DNA from 2 places in the Gordonia sp. NPDC003585 genome. Region 1 is predicted to be linked to the other one. Evidence: riboswitches for the same ligand, from Rfam matches in the RefSeq annotation. Region 1 holds a riboswitch; the other holds the start of a gene.
The links. Region 1 has a riboswitch for thiamine pyrophosphate ahead of thiC (phosphomethylpyrimidine synthase ThiC). Riboswitches for the same ligand answer to the same signal wherever they lie in the genome.
Positions count from the first base shown of each region.

Region 2: it holds a riboswitch for thiamine pyrophosphate, as region 1 does, so the genes downstream of both, thiO (glycine oxidase ThiO) here and thiC (phosphomethylpyrimidine synthase ThiC) in region 1, are expected to answer to the same signal.

Region 1 covers NZ_JBEXMX010000003.1:37,198-44,387, forward strand. The annotation lists gene ABZW74_RS01205 (siderophore-interacting protein) at 1-362, opposite strand, end outside; gene ABZW74_RS01210 (GNAT family N-acetyltransferase) at 618-965, opposite strand; TPP riboswitch at 1,195-1,308, shown strand; gene thiC (phosphomethylpyrimidine synthase ThiC) at 1,300-2,988, shown strand; gene thiD (bifunctional hydroxymethylpyrimidine kinase/phosphomethylpyrimidine kinase) at 2,985-3,839, shown strand; gene ABZW74_RS01225 (VOC family protein) at 3,869-4,213, shown strand; gene ABZW74_RS01230 (ABC transporter family substrate-binding protein) at 4,224-5,909, opposite strand; gene ABZW74_RS01235 (ABC transporter ATP-binding protein) at 5,906-7,190, opposite strand, start outside.
Region 2 covers NZ_JBEXMX010000036.1:6,154-13,343, reverse strand. The annotation lists gene ABZW74_RS11935 (thiazole synthase) at 1-672, opposite strand, end outside; gene thiS (sulfur carrier protein ThiS) at 665-862, opposite strand; gene thiO (glycine oxidase ThiO) at 859-1,926, opposite strand; TPP riboswitch at 1,921-2,024, opposite strand; gene thiE (thiamine phosphate synthase) at 2,125-2,787, shown strand; gene ABZW74_RS11915 (hypothetical protein) at 3,191-3,565, shown strand; gene ABZW74_RS11910 (NUDIX hydrolase) at 3,782-4,264, opposite strand; gene ABZW74_RS11905 (hypothetical protein) at 4,453-5,901, shown strand; gene ABZW74_RS11900 (glutamate ABC transporter substrate-binding protein) at 5,898-6,899, shown strand; gene ABZW74_RS11895 (tetratricopeptide repeat protein) at 6,904-7,190, shown strand, end outside.

The DNA.
Region 1 (7,190 bases):
TCGAACTTCGACCCCATCACCGTCGCATTGATCGTGTCGCCGGGTTGTGCCTGCTGCGCCCAGCGTGCCGACGCGCCGTCGTGGATGGCGAACTCGATGTGAAAAGTGTCCGACGCCGGATCGGGGTCGACCAGCGTGTAGCCACGCTGATGCAACTTGCCGTTGTCCTCGAACCACATTCGCACCCACATCGTCGGGTGTTGCTTGACCTCCGTCAGCAATCCGCCACCGGTGAATCCGAGGCGCACGTAGTGATCGGTGACGGTTTCCGTGCTGGTCACGGTGAACGCGAAGTCGTCGGCACGCAGCAGTTTGAGCACGGCACCTTGCCAGCCACGCCCCTTGGTGGACACCTCTGTCATCATCAGCCTCCCGTCGACAGCAGTTTCGAAATTAGCCTACCCTAACTTGCATTCGACTTCGGTGGCCACCGTCGACCCCGATCCGCCGCCACAAAAGTAGGGGAGGAATCTTCTTCCCCTACCCTTGGAGTCCTCCCCCAGAGAATTCTCGCGGACGACCATGAACCCCGGGGAAGAAGTTCTTCCCCTAGATTTTTCGGGTACGACGCTGACGGATTTGCCCTGGTCAGGAGACCGACTGCTGCACTCGTCGGATCAGGCCGGCGCAAGCGCGACGATCCCCGGATGGGCGTCGACGTAGTGCTTGGTGAACGAACACACCGGCCGCAACCGCGCGTTCTGGTCGCGGACGTATCCGATGACGCACCGCGTCAGCCGGGTCCCGAGACCATGACCGGAATACTCGTCGTAGAGGACGGTGTGCAGCACCGTGACCGTCGTCTGACCGTCGGTCGTCTCGGTCGAATAGCCGAGCACGCCGACAAGGTCGCCGGCCACCCACAACTCGAATCGATCCCGTTCGGGATTGTGCACGACCTGTGAGATCTGCTGGAGAATCGCCTGCGCGGACTGCGGCGGCGGTTGCCGATGTTTCCTGTTCAACGGATTCCCTCCCGGAAATGCTCAGACGACTACGCGTGGACCACGGCGCGTGCGCCTGATTCCCCAGCCAGGCGCCTCACGTCACTACTGTGATTCGGGTCACACAGTACCTTACGGGACCGTAGCCATGCCATGGCTACGGGGGCACAGCAAACAATCCTGTCCGGTCGGATAGGGCGTAGAGTGTCGGGCGATGCGTTCGCATCGCTGGGGTTGACTCACAGCCACAACTCAACATCGCGGGGGCTCTCACGACACCGAGGGCTGAGATGGCGACGGGCGGTCGCCGACCGCCTGAACCTGTCCGGGTAATGCCGGCGTAGGGAGACATCTCATGGGCACTCGTATACCCACATCCGGTTCGCGCACCGACATCACCGTCGACGCCGACCTGCTGACCACCGGCCCGATCGAGGGCAGCACCAAGCACTACCGCACACTCGACCATCTGCGTGTTCCGCATCGGCGCATCCACCTGACGAACGGCGAACACCTCGACGTCTACGACACCTCCGGGCCGTACACCGATTCGACGGCGCACATCGACGTCCAAGCCGGCCTGCCGCCCATCCGCGACGCGTGGCAGCGACCCGACCCCATCGACGGCGCCGCCACCCAGCTCGCGTGGGCACGCGCGGGGATCATCACCGACGAGATGCGCTATATCGCCGCTCGCGAGGGCGTCGACGCCGAGTTGGTCCGCAGCGAGGTCGCGATTGGCCGTGCGGTGATCCCGGTGAATCATCGGCACCCGGAATCGGAACCGATGATCATCGGCAAGGCGTTCGCGGTGAAGGTCAACGCCAACATCGGCAACTCCGCGGTCACCAGTTCCATCGCCGAGGAAGTGGAGAAAATGGTGTGGGCCACGCGCTGGGGGGCCGACACCATCATGGATCTGTCCACCGGCAAGGACATCCACATGACGCGCGAATGGATCCTGCGCAACTCGCCCGTCCCGGTGGGCACGGTGCCGATCTATCAGGCTTTGGAGAAGGTGAACGGCGATCCCACCAAACTGACGTGGGAGATCTACCGCGACACGGTGATCGAGCAGGCCGAGCAGGGCGTCGACTACATGACGGTGCATGCCGGGGTGCTGCTCCGATACGTCCCGCTGACGGCCCGACGGGTCACCGGCATCGTCTCCCGAGGCGGGTCGATCATGGCCGCGTGGTGCCTTGCCCATCATCAGGAGTCGTTCCTGTACACGCACTTTGACGAGCTGTGCAAGATCTTCGCGCGCTACGACATCACCTTCTCGCTCGGCGACGGCCTGCGTCCGGGTTCGATCGCCGATGCCAACGACGAGGCGCAGTTCGCCGAACTCCGAACGCTCGGCGAGCTCACGAAGATCGCGAAATCCCATGGCGTGCAGGTGATGATCGAAGGTCCGGGCCACGTCCCGATGCACAAGATCGCCGAGAACGTGCGGCTCGAGGAAGAGCTCTGCGAGGAGGCGCCGTTCTACACCCTCGGCCCGCTCGCGACCGACATCGCACCAGCCTACGACCACATCACCTCGGCGATCGGCGCCGCGATGATCGCCCAGGCGGGCACCGCCATGCTCTGCTACGTCACGCCGAAAGAACACCTCGGGCTGCCCAACCGCGACGACGTGAAGGTCGGTGTGATCACCTACAAGATCGCCGCGCACTCTGCCGACCTCGCCAAGGGACTGCCGGGTGCACAGTCCCGCGACGACGCACTGTCCAAGGCGCGCTTCGAGTTCCGCTGGACCGACCAGTTCAACCTGGCCCTCGACCCGGACACCGCCCGCGAGTACCACGACGAGACACTGCCCGCCGAACCGGCCAAGACCGCCCACTTCTGTTCCATGTGCGGCCCCAAGTTCTGCTCGATGCGCATCTCCGCCGACGTGCGCGCCTATGCCGAGGAGAACAATCTCGTCACCGCCGAGGACATCGACCGCAAGATCGCGCAGGAGATGGCGGCCAAGTCGGCGGAGTTCGTCGAGGCCGGCAACCGCGTCTATCTACCCCTGGAGGCCACCACCACATGACGGACGTCCCGCTGTTACCCACCGCCGCAACGGGTTCCACCCCGATCCGGGTGATGACCATCGCCGGGTCGGACTCCGGTGGCGGCGCGGGCATCCAGGCCGACTTGCGCACCTTTGCACTACTCGGTCTTCATGCCTGTGTTGCGGTCACCGCGGTCACGGTGCAGAACTCGCTGGGTGTCAGCGGTTTCCAGGAGATCACTCCTGACGTGGTGGCCGCCCAGATGCGTTGCGTGATCGACGACATCGGCATTGGTGCGGCCAAGACCGGCATGCTGGCGTCGGCCCCGATCATCGACGCGGTAGCGGCGCAGTGCCGAGAGTCCGGTCTGGGCCGCGGCTCCGACGTACCGCTCGTCGTCGACCCGGTATGCGCTTCGATGCACGGCGACCCGCTTCTCGCCACCGAGGCCTTGGACACGTTGCGTGACACGCTGATTCCGCTGGCCACCGTGGTGACGCCCAACCTCGACGAGGTGCGGCTCATCACCGGAATCGACGTCGTCGACGATGCCACCCAACGCGATGCGGCCCGGGTTCTGCACGGCCTGGGTGCGCAGTGGGCATTGGTGAAGGGCGGACATCTGCGGAGTTCCGACCGCAGCACCGATCTGCTCTACGACGGCACCGAGTTCCACGAGTTCGACCACGTGCGCATCGACACCCCCCACGACCACGGCGCCGGCGACACCCTCGCCGCGGCCATCACAGCCGCACTCGCACACGGGTATTCGGTACCCGACGCGGTTGCCTTCGCCAAGAGTTGGGTATCGAAGGGTCTCGCTGCGGCGTACCCGCTGGGTGCCGGGCACGGTCCCGTCAACCCTCTGTGGCGCGTGAGCCGGCCGTAACGGCCACCGTCACCGATTACGGTGGCCGAATGAAGCTGTCACGCGCAGTACCCATTCTGACCGTCGACGATATCGCGGCCGCCACCACCGCCTACCGGCAGACCCTCGGCCTCGAGGTGCTGATGGACCATGGCTGGATCGTCACGCTCGGCTCCGGTGACGTCGCCCAGTTCAGTCTGATGACCGAAGATGCGACCGCGTCGTGCAATCCGGTCGCCTCCCTCCAGGTCGAGGACGTCGACGCCGCACACGCGGCCGCCGAGGCCGCCGGGCTCGAGATCGTCCACGCGTTGTGCGACGAGGAGTGGGGCGTTCGCCGATTCTTCTTCCGTGATCCGGCCGGAAACGTCGTCAACGTGCTCGAGCACCGGTGAGGCCGCCCTCCTACTTCTGCCAGCCGATGTCCTCGACCGGGCCGACGAAGAACTGCCCCGCACCGTAGTTCGCGAGTCCCTGCTTCACGGCCACCATGGTGGGCCCGTTGGTGAACGGAAGCATCGCGTACTGCGCGAAGGCGGTGCGCTCCACCTTGTTTCCCGCCGCGATCTGTTCTGCCGGATCGGCGATCTGCCCGACCCGTGCGATCTCGGCGTCCAACTGCGGCGAACCGGCACCACTCTTGTTGAAGGATGACTTCTCGCACCAGATCTGGCAGAAGTACGCCATTCCGAACGGATCACTGGACTGGAAGCCCATCAGGAAGATGTCGAATTCCTTGTTGGTGACGACCTTCGAGAAGTCCGACGACGGACGCTGGATCACGTTGAGGTCGACGCCGATGGTCTTGTACATCGCTTGCAAGGCCCGCACTTGGGCCTGCCCGGTGGGATCGTCGCCGAGCGTCGGCAAGGTCAGCGTCAGCCGCTGACCGTCCTTGGTCCGGGTGCCGTCGCCCCCGACCGTCCAACCCGCCCGGTCGAGAAGCTGTTTGGCCTGGTCGGCATTGAAGTCGACTACGCCGGAAAGGTTGTCCTCATAGCCTTTCTCGAAAGAGTAGAGCAACAACGAGCCGGGGAGTGGCTCCGAGTAATTGAGCCCGTTGAACTCGATCTTCGCCAGCGTCGCCCGGTCGGTGCCGCGCATGATCGCCTCACGAACTCGGACATCGGCGAGGATCGGCGAATCGGTGTTGATCACCATCAGGGATTGAGCCGGCGTGGCCGACGTCCGAATGTCGATGCCACTCATCGATTTCACCTGCGCCAAACGATCTTTGGTGCCCACTCCGGTGGCGTCGATCTCCCCGTTGCGGAAAGCATTGATCGAGGCCTGGGACTCCATCTGCCGGAACACCCGCTGATCGAGCTTCCCGGGATTGCCCCACCACTTGGGATTCCGTTGAAACACGACGGTGCCCTGATTGCGGTCGTAGGACGCGATCGTGTACGGCCCGGCGCCGAGTTCGGGATGGGGTTGCTGGAGATAGGCCTTGTTGTAGAAGTCCGGATTTGCGACCTTTGGGTGCAGAACATTGTTGAACAGCCCGTCGGGCCAGGCGTAGACACCCTTGAAGCGGACGACAACCTGGCGATCGTCGACTCCCCGGGTCACCGAGTCGATCTTGTCGTATCCGTCGGTCGAACTCGTGACGTAGCGGGCATCTCTACCGGAGTTGGCCTGCCAGGTCGTCACGAAGGAGCGGTAATCGAAGGGCGTGCCGTCGTTGTAGGACGCCTTGGGGTTCAGCGTGTAGGTCACCACGGTGTTGCCGTCGACCAGGGTCTTGTCCACCTTCGTCACGAAGTCGGTGTTGGGTCGATACTCGCCGTCGGGTGAGAAATACGCCAGGTTCGGGTTGTACCAACGCCACAACAACTGCGTGTAGGCCGTGCCGTCGGCTTGGAAGGTGTTCCACTGCGGTGAGACCTCCACAAGCGCAGTAGTGAGCGATCCACCCTCGCGGAGGTTGTCGCGCGGTTGTTCGTTGATCTGGGCGCCGGTCACCGAGATGGGAGCGCCGGTGTCGGAGTCACTCCCGCATGCCGACACCAGTGCCACACCCATGCACGCCGCGGCCAGCAGGACCAACAGCCGTGTCTTACCCAAGCCGCTCTTGCCCGAACCCCTCATACGCTGACCTCCATGAAATGACAGGACGCTGCGTGGTCGTCGGCGTCACCGATGACGCGCAGCTCCGGGTGATGGCTCCGGCACCGGGTTTGGCGCTCGTCGTCGAGTGTTGCATACAGCGGGCATCGCCCGGTGAAACTGCAGCCCACGATCTCGGCGGTGGGGCTCGGCTGCTCGCCGCTCAGCACGATCGGCGTGCGGGCGCGTTCGGCGGCCGGGTCGGGGATCGGCACCGCCGACAGCAACGCGCGCGTGTAGGGGTGGGCCGGGTTGTCGAAGACACGATCGGTGTCGCCGACCTCCACGAACTCGCCCAAGTACATCACCGCGACCCGGTCGGCCAAGTGCCGTACCACCGACAGATCGTGTGCGACAACGAGATAGGCAACATCACCGTCGGACTGCAATTGCCGGATCAGGTTGACGATGTCGGCCTGCACCGAGACGTCGAGCGCCGACAACGGCTCGTCGAGAATGATGAGTGACGGATCGGTCGCCAGCGCACGCGCGATGGCGAGTCGTTGACGCTGGCCACCCGAGAACGCGGCCGGGAAGCGATCCGAATGTACCGGGTCCAAGCCCACTCGTCGTAACAGTCCGGCCACTTTGGCCTCGGTGTCGGAACGTGAAGTGCCGAGTGCGCGTAATGGTTCGGCGACGATGTCGTAGGCGGTGAAACGCGGATCGAGAGCCTCGGAGGGGTCCTGGAACACGATCGAGACGTCTTGGCGAAGCGAGCGCGCCGCCCGCTTGCGGACCGACGCCGGATCCACCCCACCGATTCGCACCACGCCGGCAGGCTGCGCGAAGTCCATCACTTCAAGGAGCGTCGTCGACTTCCCGCTGCCAGACTCGCCGACGATGGCCATGCACTCGCCGGCGCGGATGTCGAAGCTCACGCCCTTGACCGCGCGCACCGTGCCGATCCGACGCTTGAGGAGACCACTGGTGAGCGGGAAGAACTTCCGCATCCCGACGACGTCGAGCACCACGGGTCGATCCTCACGTGGCACTGCGGATTCCGACGACGACACGTCTGATACGGGAAACACCGGCTCGCCGGAAACGGTGCCGGCCCCGGTGATCTCACCCGAGCGCACACACGCCGCGTCGTGGCCGTGTGCGGACATCTCCCGCAGCGGCGGCTCGCTGCTCCGGCAATCGTCGATGGCGATCGGGCACCGCGGCGCGAACATGCACTCGTCGAGCGGGTCGATCAGCACAGGCGGCGTACCGGGGATGGGGGTCAGCATCTCGACGCGGCGGTCCACGCGGGGCACC
Region 2 (7,190 bases), on a different contig from region 1:
GGCGGCGGCCATCCGTTCCGGGTCGTCGGCCCGGGTGACCGCCGACGCCAGCAACACTCCGTCGCAACCGAGTTCCATCGCGAGGGCCGCGTCGCTTGCGGTGCCGATCCCGGCGTCGAGGATCACCGGCACCTGCACCCGCGCGACGATCATCTCGATGTTGTGCGGGTTGAGGATGCCGAGGCCAGTGCCGATCGGGGAGCCGAGGGGCATCACAGCAGCGACGCCGATGTCTTCGAGCCGGGCAGCGAGGACGGGGTCGTCGTTGGAGTAGGCCAGCACGGTGAACCCGTCCCGGACCAGCGCCGACGCGGCGTCGACCAGTTCGATCGGATCGGGCATGAGGGTGCGTTCGTCGGCGACCACCTCGAGCTTGACCCAGTCGGTCTCCATGGCCTCGCGGGCCAGTTGCGCGGTCAGCACCGCCTCGGCCGTCGTGTGGCAGCCTGCCGTGTTGGGCAGGGGTGCGATGTCGAGGCGCCGGAGCAGGTCGAGCACTCCGGTGCCCGACGCGGCGTCGACCCGCCGGATCGCGACGGTGGTGAGTTCGGTGCCCGACGCGATCAGTGCGCGTTCGAGGACCGCCAGGCTCGTCGCGCCGCCGGTACCGGTGATGAGTCGTGATCCGAACTCGCGGTCCGCGATCCGCAACGGATCTGTGCAGTCAGCCACCCTGCACCGCCGTCACGACCTCGACCACCGAACCATCCGGAATGGATTGCGCCCACGAGCCTTTCGGGACGACCGCGCCGTCGACGGCGACCGCAACCCCGCGGTCGGGCAGGCCCAGATGCGTCAGCAGCGCGGCCACCGACGTTTCCGGGGCCACCGCTGTCGGTTCGCCGTTGACCGTGATCGTCATCTCTCGCCTCCCGAAGTCATTGCCGCCGGTGTGGGTGCCCGCCGCGGATCACCGAGCAGCCCCACCACCTCGTCGGCCGTGAGTGGTGCGAGCACAATTCCGTTGCGGCCGTGGCCGGTTGCGACCACGGTCCGCTCGTCGAGACGCCGAATGATCGGCAGTCCGTCCGCCGTGCATGGACGTAGGCCCGCGCCCGCCTCGACGAGTTCGTACGTACGCAGCCCCGGCATCACCTCGGTGGCGTCGGCGAGCAGGTCGAGCACTCCGCCTGCCTCGGGAAGGATATCGCCGGCATCGACAGGAGCTTCGTATTGCGTTGCGCCGACGACGATTCCATCGGCACGAGGCACCAGGTACACATTGCGGCCGCCGACCGCCGCGCGGATCACGTGGCGCGGCGGTGGCACCGAGGACCGCGTGCGCCGCAACCTGAGCACCTCACCCTTGGCGGCCTGGAGTTGCGCCTGCGGCCATAGTGCGTTGGTGCCCAATCCGGCGGCGAGGACCACCTGGTCGTCGTCGAGCGCGTCTCGCGAACCGATTCGCGTGTCGTCGAACACGACGCCCGACGCGCGGGCCGTGTCCCGCAGCGCTGTCAGGAGCCGCCGATTGTCCAGTGCCCATTCGCCTTCGGCGCGGTAGCCGCCCACGAGCCGGGTACTCAGCGCCGTCTCGAGTGCGCGGATGTCGCGGCCGGTGATCGAGGTGAGCACCGTGCGAGCGTCGGTCTGCTGAGACCACACGAACCGGGCGAGATGGTCGAGACGGTGCAGGTCGGCTGCGGTACCGGCGACGAACAGCGAATCGGTGGCGGTCACGACGTTCGGGTCGCCGAGCCGGTCGATGAGGGCGGGCCAGCGTCGAACCGATTCGACGGACATCGCGAGCAGCGTCTCTTCGCCCGGAATGCCCTCGCCCAACGATCCGAGCATGCCGCCGGCCACATGTGAGGCACGGTCGGCGACTCCCGCGTCGACGACCCGCACACGCCAACCGGCGTCGGACGCCGCAAGCGCAATGGACAGCCCGATGACGCCGCCGCCCACAACGGCAACACTCTGCACGTGCAATCACCTTCCTTCGCCGGCATTACCCGGATCAGGTCAGACGGTCTGCGGCTTCTCCGCACTCTCAGCCCGGCCGGGCTCCCGTGATGTACTCCGATCATGAGCCTACGCGGCCGGTCGGTCTTGGTTGAGTGCAGCCCGGTCCGCCAAAGCGGCGTCGACGAGCCCTGACCGCCGCGAGGTAGCGTCTACCCGATGACCACCTCGCCCCGACAGCGACTCGACACGGCGACGCTCTACCTGTGCACCGACGCACGGCGAGAGCGCGGCGATCTGCTCGATTTCGTCTCGAAGGCCATCGACGGTGGCGTCGACATCGTCCAGTTGCGCGACAAGGGATCGGTCGGCGAGGAGCGATTCGGGACGCTGGAGGCGCGTGAAGAACTCGCGATCCTCGCGGAGCTGCGTCGGGTGGTCCGTGCTCGCGGAGCGCTGCTGGCCGTCAACGATCGCGCCGACATCGCGGCCCTGGCTCAGGCCGACGTCCTGCATGTGGGCCAGGGTGATCTCGCGCCTGCTGCCGCCCGGCAGATCGTCGGGCCCGACGTGGTCATCGGGCTGTCGACGCATGATGTCGACCAGGCCGCAGGCGCCGCGGCCGACGACGACGTCGACTACTTCTGCGTCGGCCCGTGCTGGACGACGCCCACCAAGCCGGGACGGCCGGCGGCCGGGCTGGATCTGGTGACCTCGGTCGCCGCGACGAACTCGGTAAAGCCGTGGTTCGCGATCGGCGGCATCGACCTCGCCCGGCTCCCCGAAGTGCGGGCAGCCGGGGCGGAGCGGATCGTCGTCGTGCGTGCCATCACTGCGGCGGACGATCCGGAATCGGCGGCGCGAGCGCTGGTCCGAGGCTGACCAGCTGCCCTCCGGCCTGGAGGGAATCTGTACGTGGCGGCCCGACCAAGTGCACAGTGCATTTCGTCGCGCCGGCAGGTACAGATTCCCGACGCGGCGAATAGTCATTTGCCGCCCGGCGAACGGCGGGTCTAAGGTGGTCGCCATCATGCTGTACATCGCGAACGCGCTCGTAACCCGCCGCAGCGGGGTCTGAATCTGACCGACCCCCCGCTGCGGGGTCTATGCGTGCGCACGTCGGTCATCTTCACTTCGACCGAAATCGGTACACGCGATGCACAGCCTTCATCTTTCTCAACGATCCTGTTCGTGCGATGAGCACGCCGGTCGGCCCATGGGCGACCCGTTCGCCCGCCGGTACGGCTCACCACTGCCCCGGGGTATGCGCGAGGAGGCATCCGGCATGACCTTTCCAGAATTCATCGATCACTACTCCCCCGGCGGAAGCATCCGACTCGGGTCATGGTCCATGGAGCCCACCCACCACGACCTCGTCGAGTGCCGCGCGACCTTCGCGCTCGAGGACCGGATCATGTCGCTGTCCGCCGTTGCCAGCGGTCCGGTCGGCGCGATGACGTCGATGCTGCACGAGATCGGCGCACCCATCTCCATCGTCAAATCCCACCAGCGCGTCAGCGACGGCCAGATCACGGCATTCCTGCTGTGCGAAAGGGACGACCGGCAGGTGTGGGCGCTCGGTGACGGCACGACGTGCGACGAGGCCAACGTCAACGCGCTTGTCGCGGGTGCGAACCGGCTGCTCGCCGGGAGCGAGTGAGTCTGGGCGGGCCGCCTACCCGCCGAACGCGACGCCAGGCACGTGCGCCCACAAAAGTAGGGGAAGAAGTTTCTTCCCCGGCCCTTGGTGTCTTCCCCGAGAAATTTCTCGCGGACGACTACAAACCCCGGGGAAGAAACTCGTCCCCTAGATTTTGCGGGCACGACGCTGGCTCATTTCCGCAGGTCAACGGGATTGGTCGCCAAATTCTTCGAATCAGGCCTGCAGGTCGAGACGGGCGATGCGCTCGCGGAGGCCGGGCCAAGCCTGACCGAATCCCGGGTGTAGTGGCAGTGTGTCGACGTCATGTTCGCCCACCCAACGCAGTTCCGCCGATTCGCCGTTGGCGACCGTGCGGACCGGTTCGGACGTATCGGCGATGACGGTGGTGTAGGTCCACCCGCTCGGCGATTGGTGGGTGACCAGCGCCGCGACAACCGTGAGCTGGTCGGCGCGGACCCCTGCCTCTTCGTCGGCTTCGCGCACGGCGGTGTCGATGGCGCTCTCGTGGGAGTCCCGCGCACCTCCGGGGAGACCCCAGGTGCCGCCCTGATGAGACCAGACCGCTCGATGTTGCAGCAGTATTCCGGTCGCACCGCCGTCGAGTGGCGCCCGGAGCAGGAGTCCCGCCGCGCCGTGGACACCCCAATACCGTGAGCCGTCCGGATCGATCACCCAACCGTCGCCGTCCCCGCGCACTCCGCCTCCTCGCATACCGGTTGTCGTGATGCAACCGGGCATCTCCACCGTATGTGAGTCAGACAACCCTCGCCAGGGTCATTCGGTCCGACATATCGGACCTCGATCTCGGGCAGTGTCGAACCCGGTCGGGTACCCCCGACATGGCCTAGGCTGAAACACATACAGGACTGAGAAGGGATCTTGAGGTGACCGGCGACGCGTCCCCGATGCGGACCGTACTCACCCGCGCCGGAAGGACGGTGCGGCCCGGACAGTCGTCGCCCCCGATCCGGCAGGTACTCGCCGACCGCCGCGAACTCGTCGCCGCAGCTCGCGAGCGCGCCCAATCCCCCTTCGCCACCCTGCGCCACTATGCGGTGACGACACCCGGCAAGCTCGTCACCATCCTGATCGTGCTCGCCGCGGCGTCGGTCAGCACCGGGTTGTACGCATCGACCGTGCTGGAGAACCGCACCCAAACCCTGCAGCGCATGATCGACCGGGCCGAGCCCCTGGCCGAAGCGAGTCAAGTGTTGTACTCATCGCTGTCGGTCGCCGATGCGTCGGCCAACGCCGCGTTCATCTCCGGCGGGCTGGAGACCCCCGAACTCCGTACTCGCTACGCCAATGCGCTCGCCACGGCTTCGTCGTCGCTGATCCTCGCGACCGGCAGCTCAGGTGAGCCCGGCGCGGACGGCACACCCGATCGAGACGACAAAGCGGTCGCCGCCGATCTCAACACCCTCGCGGTCTCCATCCCGGTGTACAGCGGACTGGTCGAGACGGCGCGGACCAACAACCGGCAGGGCAACCCGGTCGGCTCCGATTACCTCGGCCAGGCGTCGTCGATGATGCAGGACCAGATCCTGCCGGCCGCGCAGCGCCTCTACGAACAGCGATCGCTGGCGATCGCCGACCCCCAGCGAAGCCTGAGTCGTCCGCCCTGGACCGTCTACGCGGCGCTGTTGGCCGTGCTCCTGGCCCTGATCCTCACCTCCCGCTACCTGGCCAGACGTACCCGGCGCCGCTTCAATCTCGGCGTGGTCGCGGCGATCTTGGCGATCACCACCGGCACGGTGTGGCTCTTGGCGTCGGGGCTCATGTCGGTGGCCGCGACCAGCGACGCCCGCACCGGCGGGGCCGACCCCCTCCGCGAACTCACCGCCGCGCGCATCCTGACCCAGCAGGCGCGGTCGGCGGAAACCCTGGCACTGGTGCGGCGCGGTGATCAGGGTGGGCTCGAACGCTCCTTCGCCCAGTCGACCGAAGGCATCTCCGCCACCGTCGCACGCCTGCGCGACAACGAGGACGTGCGACGTTCGGTGAGTACCGAGCAACTCGACGCTGTCGCGTCCGCGGTGGAGCGCTGGAAGGCCACCGACGCCGTAGTGCGCGGGTACATCGAATCCGGCGCCTTCGGACGCGCACGCACGATGACCGTCGGCGACGACGAGAACAGTTCGGCGACCAGCTACAGCGCGGTCGACAAGGCCTTGGTCGACGCCATCACATCGGCGCGAACCTCCTTCCGTGACGACATCAACACCGCCCAGCGGGTCCTCGGTTTCACCGGCACCGGCATCTTGATGCTCACCATCTTCGCGGCCGCCGCAGTCATTCTCGGCCTGATACCGCGCATCAGGGAGTACCGATGAACACGAATACGATTCGGCGCCGCAGCACGGTCTTCGGCATCCTCACCGCCGCCGCGCTGATCCTCACCGGGTGCGTCACCTTCCCCGCACCCGACGCCCCACCCCCGACCGCCACCGCGATCACCCCCATGCCCGCGGGAGTGCAGACCAACGTCCCCCTCGAACCGCCGCCGAATGCCGAATCCTGCAACGCCACCGAGAGTCTGCGGCCACCGGCCCGGATGCCGGCGCCCGGCCGGATGCCGCCGAGATCGTCGATGGGCGAGATCGTCGCGCATGGACGGCTCATCGTCGGGCTCGACATCGGGTCCAACCTGTTCAGCTTCCGAGATCCGATGTCGGGTGACATCAAGGGATTCGACGTCGACCTCGCCCGCGAGATCACGCGCGCGATCTTCAACGATCCGGGGCGCGTGGAGTTCCGGGTGCTCAGTTCGGCCGAACGCATCGAGGCCCTCAAGACCGGGGCGGTCGACGTCGTGGTCAAGACGATGAGCATCACCTGCGAGCGCCTTCGTGAGGTCAGCTTCTCCTCGCCGTACTATGTTGCCTCGCAACGCATTCTGGCACTGAAAGAATCCGGCATCACCGGTCCGGAGAAACTGGCGGGCAAGCGGGTGTGTTCGGCACGCGGTGCGACGTCGATCGGACGAATCCAGTCGATCCAGCCGCGCGCACATCTGATCAGCACCACGACCTGGGCGGATTGCCTGGTGTTGCTGCAGCAGGGCCAGGTGGACGCGGTGACCACCGACGATGCGATCCTGGCCGGCCTTGCCGCGCAGGACCCGTGGGTTCAGGTCGTCGGCCCCAGTCTCGGCGAGGAATACTACGGAGTCGGAATCCCGCACGGCAAGGACGATCTGGTGCGCTTCGTCAACGGTGTCCTCGAGCGCATTCGCGCGGACGGAACGTGGTGGCGCATGTACAACCAGTGGCTCACGGTCCTCGGGGACAGCGGCGGTTATGGTCCCCCACTCGTGACCTATCGGGACTGATGCGATGACGACCGATCCTGAACCGCACGGGGATTCGCCGACGCAGGCAAGTGACGCCGACGAGTCCGAGCACATCGGCACCCAACGTGTGTCGCTCGACGCGCTGCTCGACGACGAGACGCCAGAAGACGAACACGTCGGCACACAGCAGGTCAGTCTCGCCGACCTGATGGGCGACGACGATGACGATGACGGTGGTCCTGCCGATGGCGACGACTACCAGACGATCGGAAACGAGGACGCCGACACCGATCCACAGGGCGATGCACCAACGCAGGCAACCGAATTGCC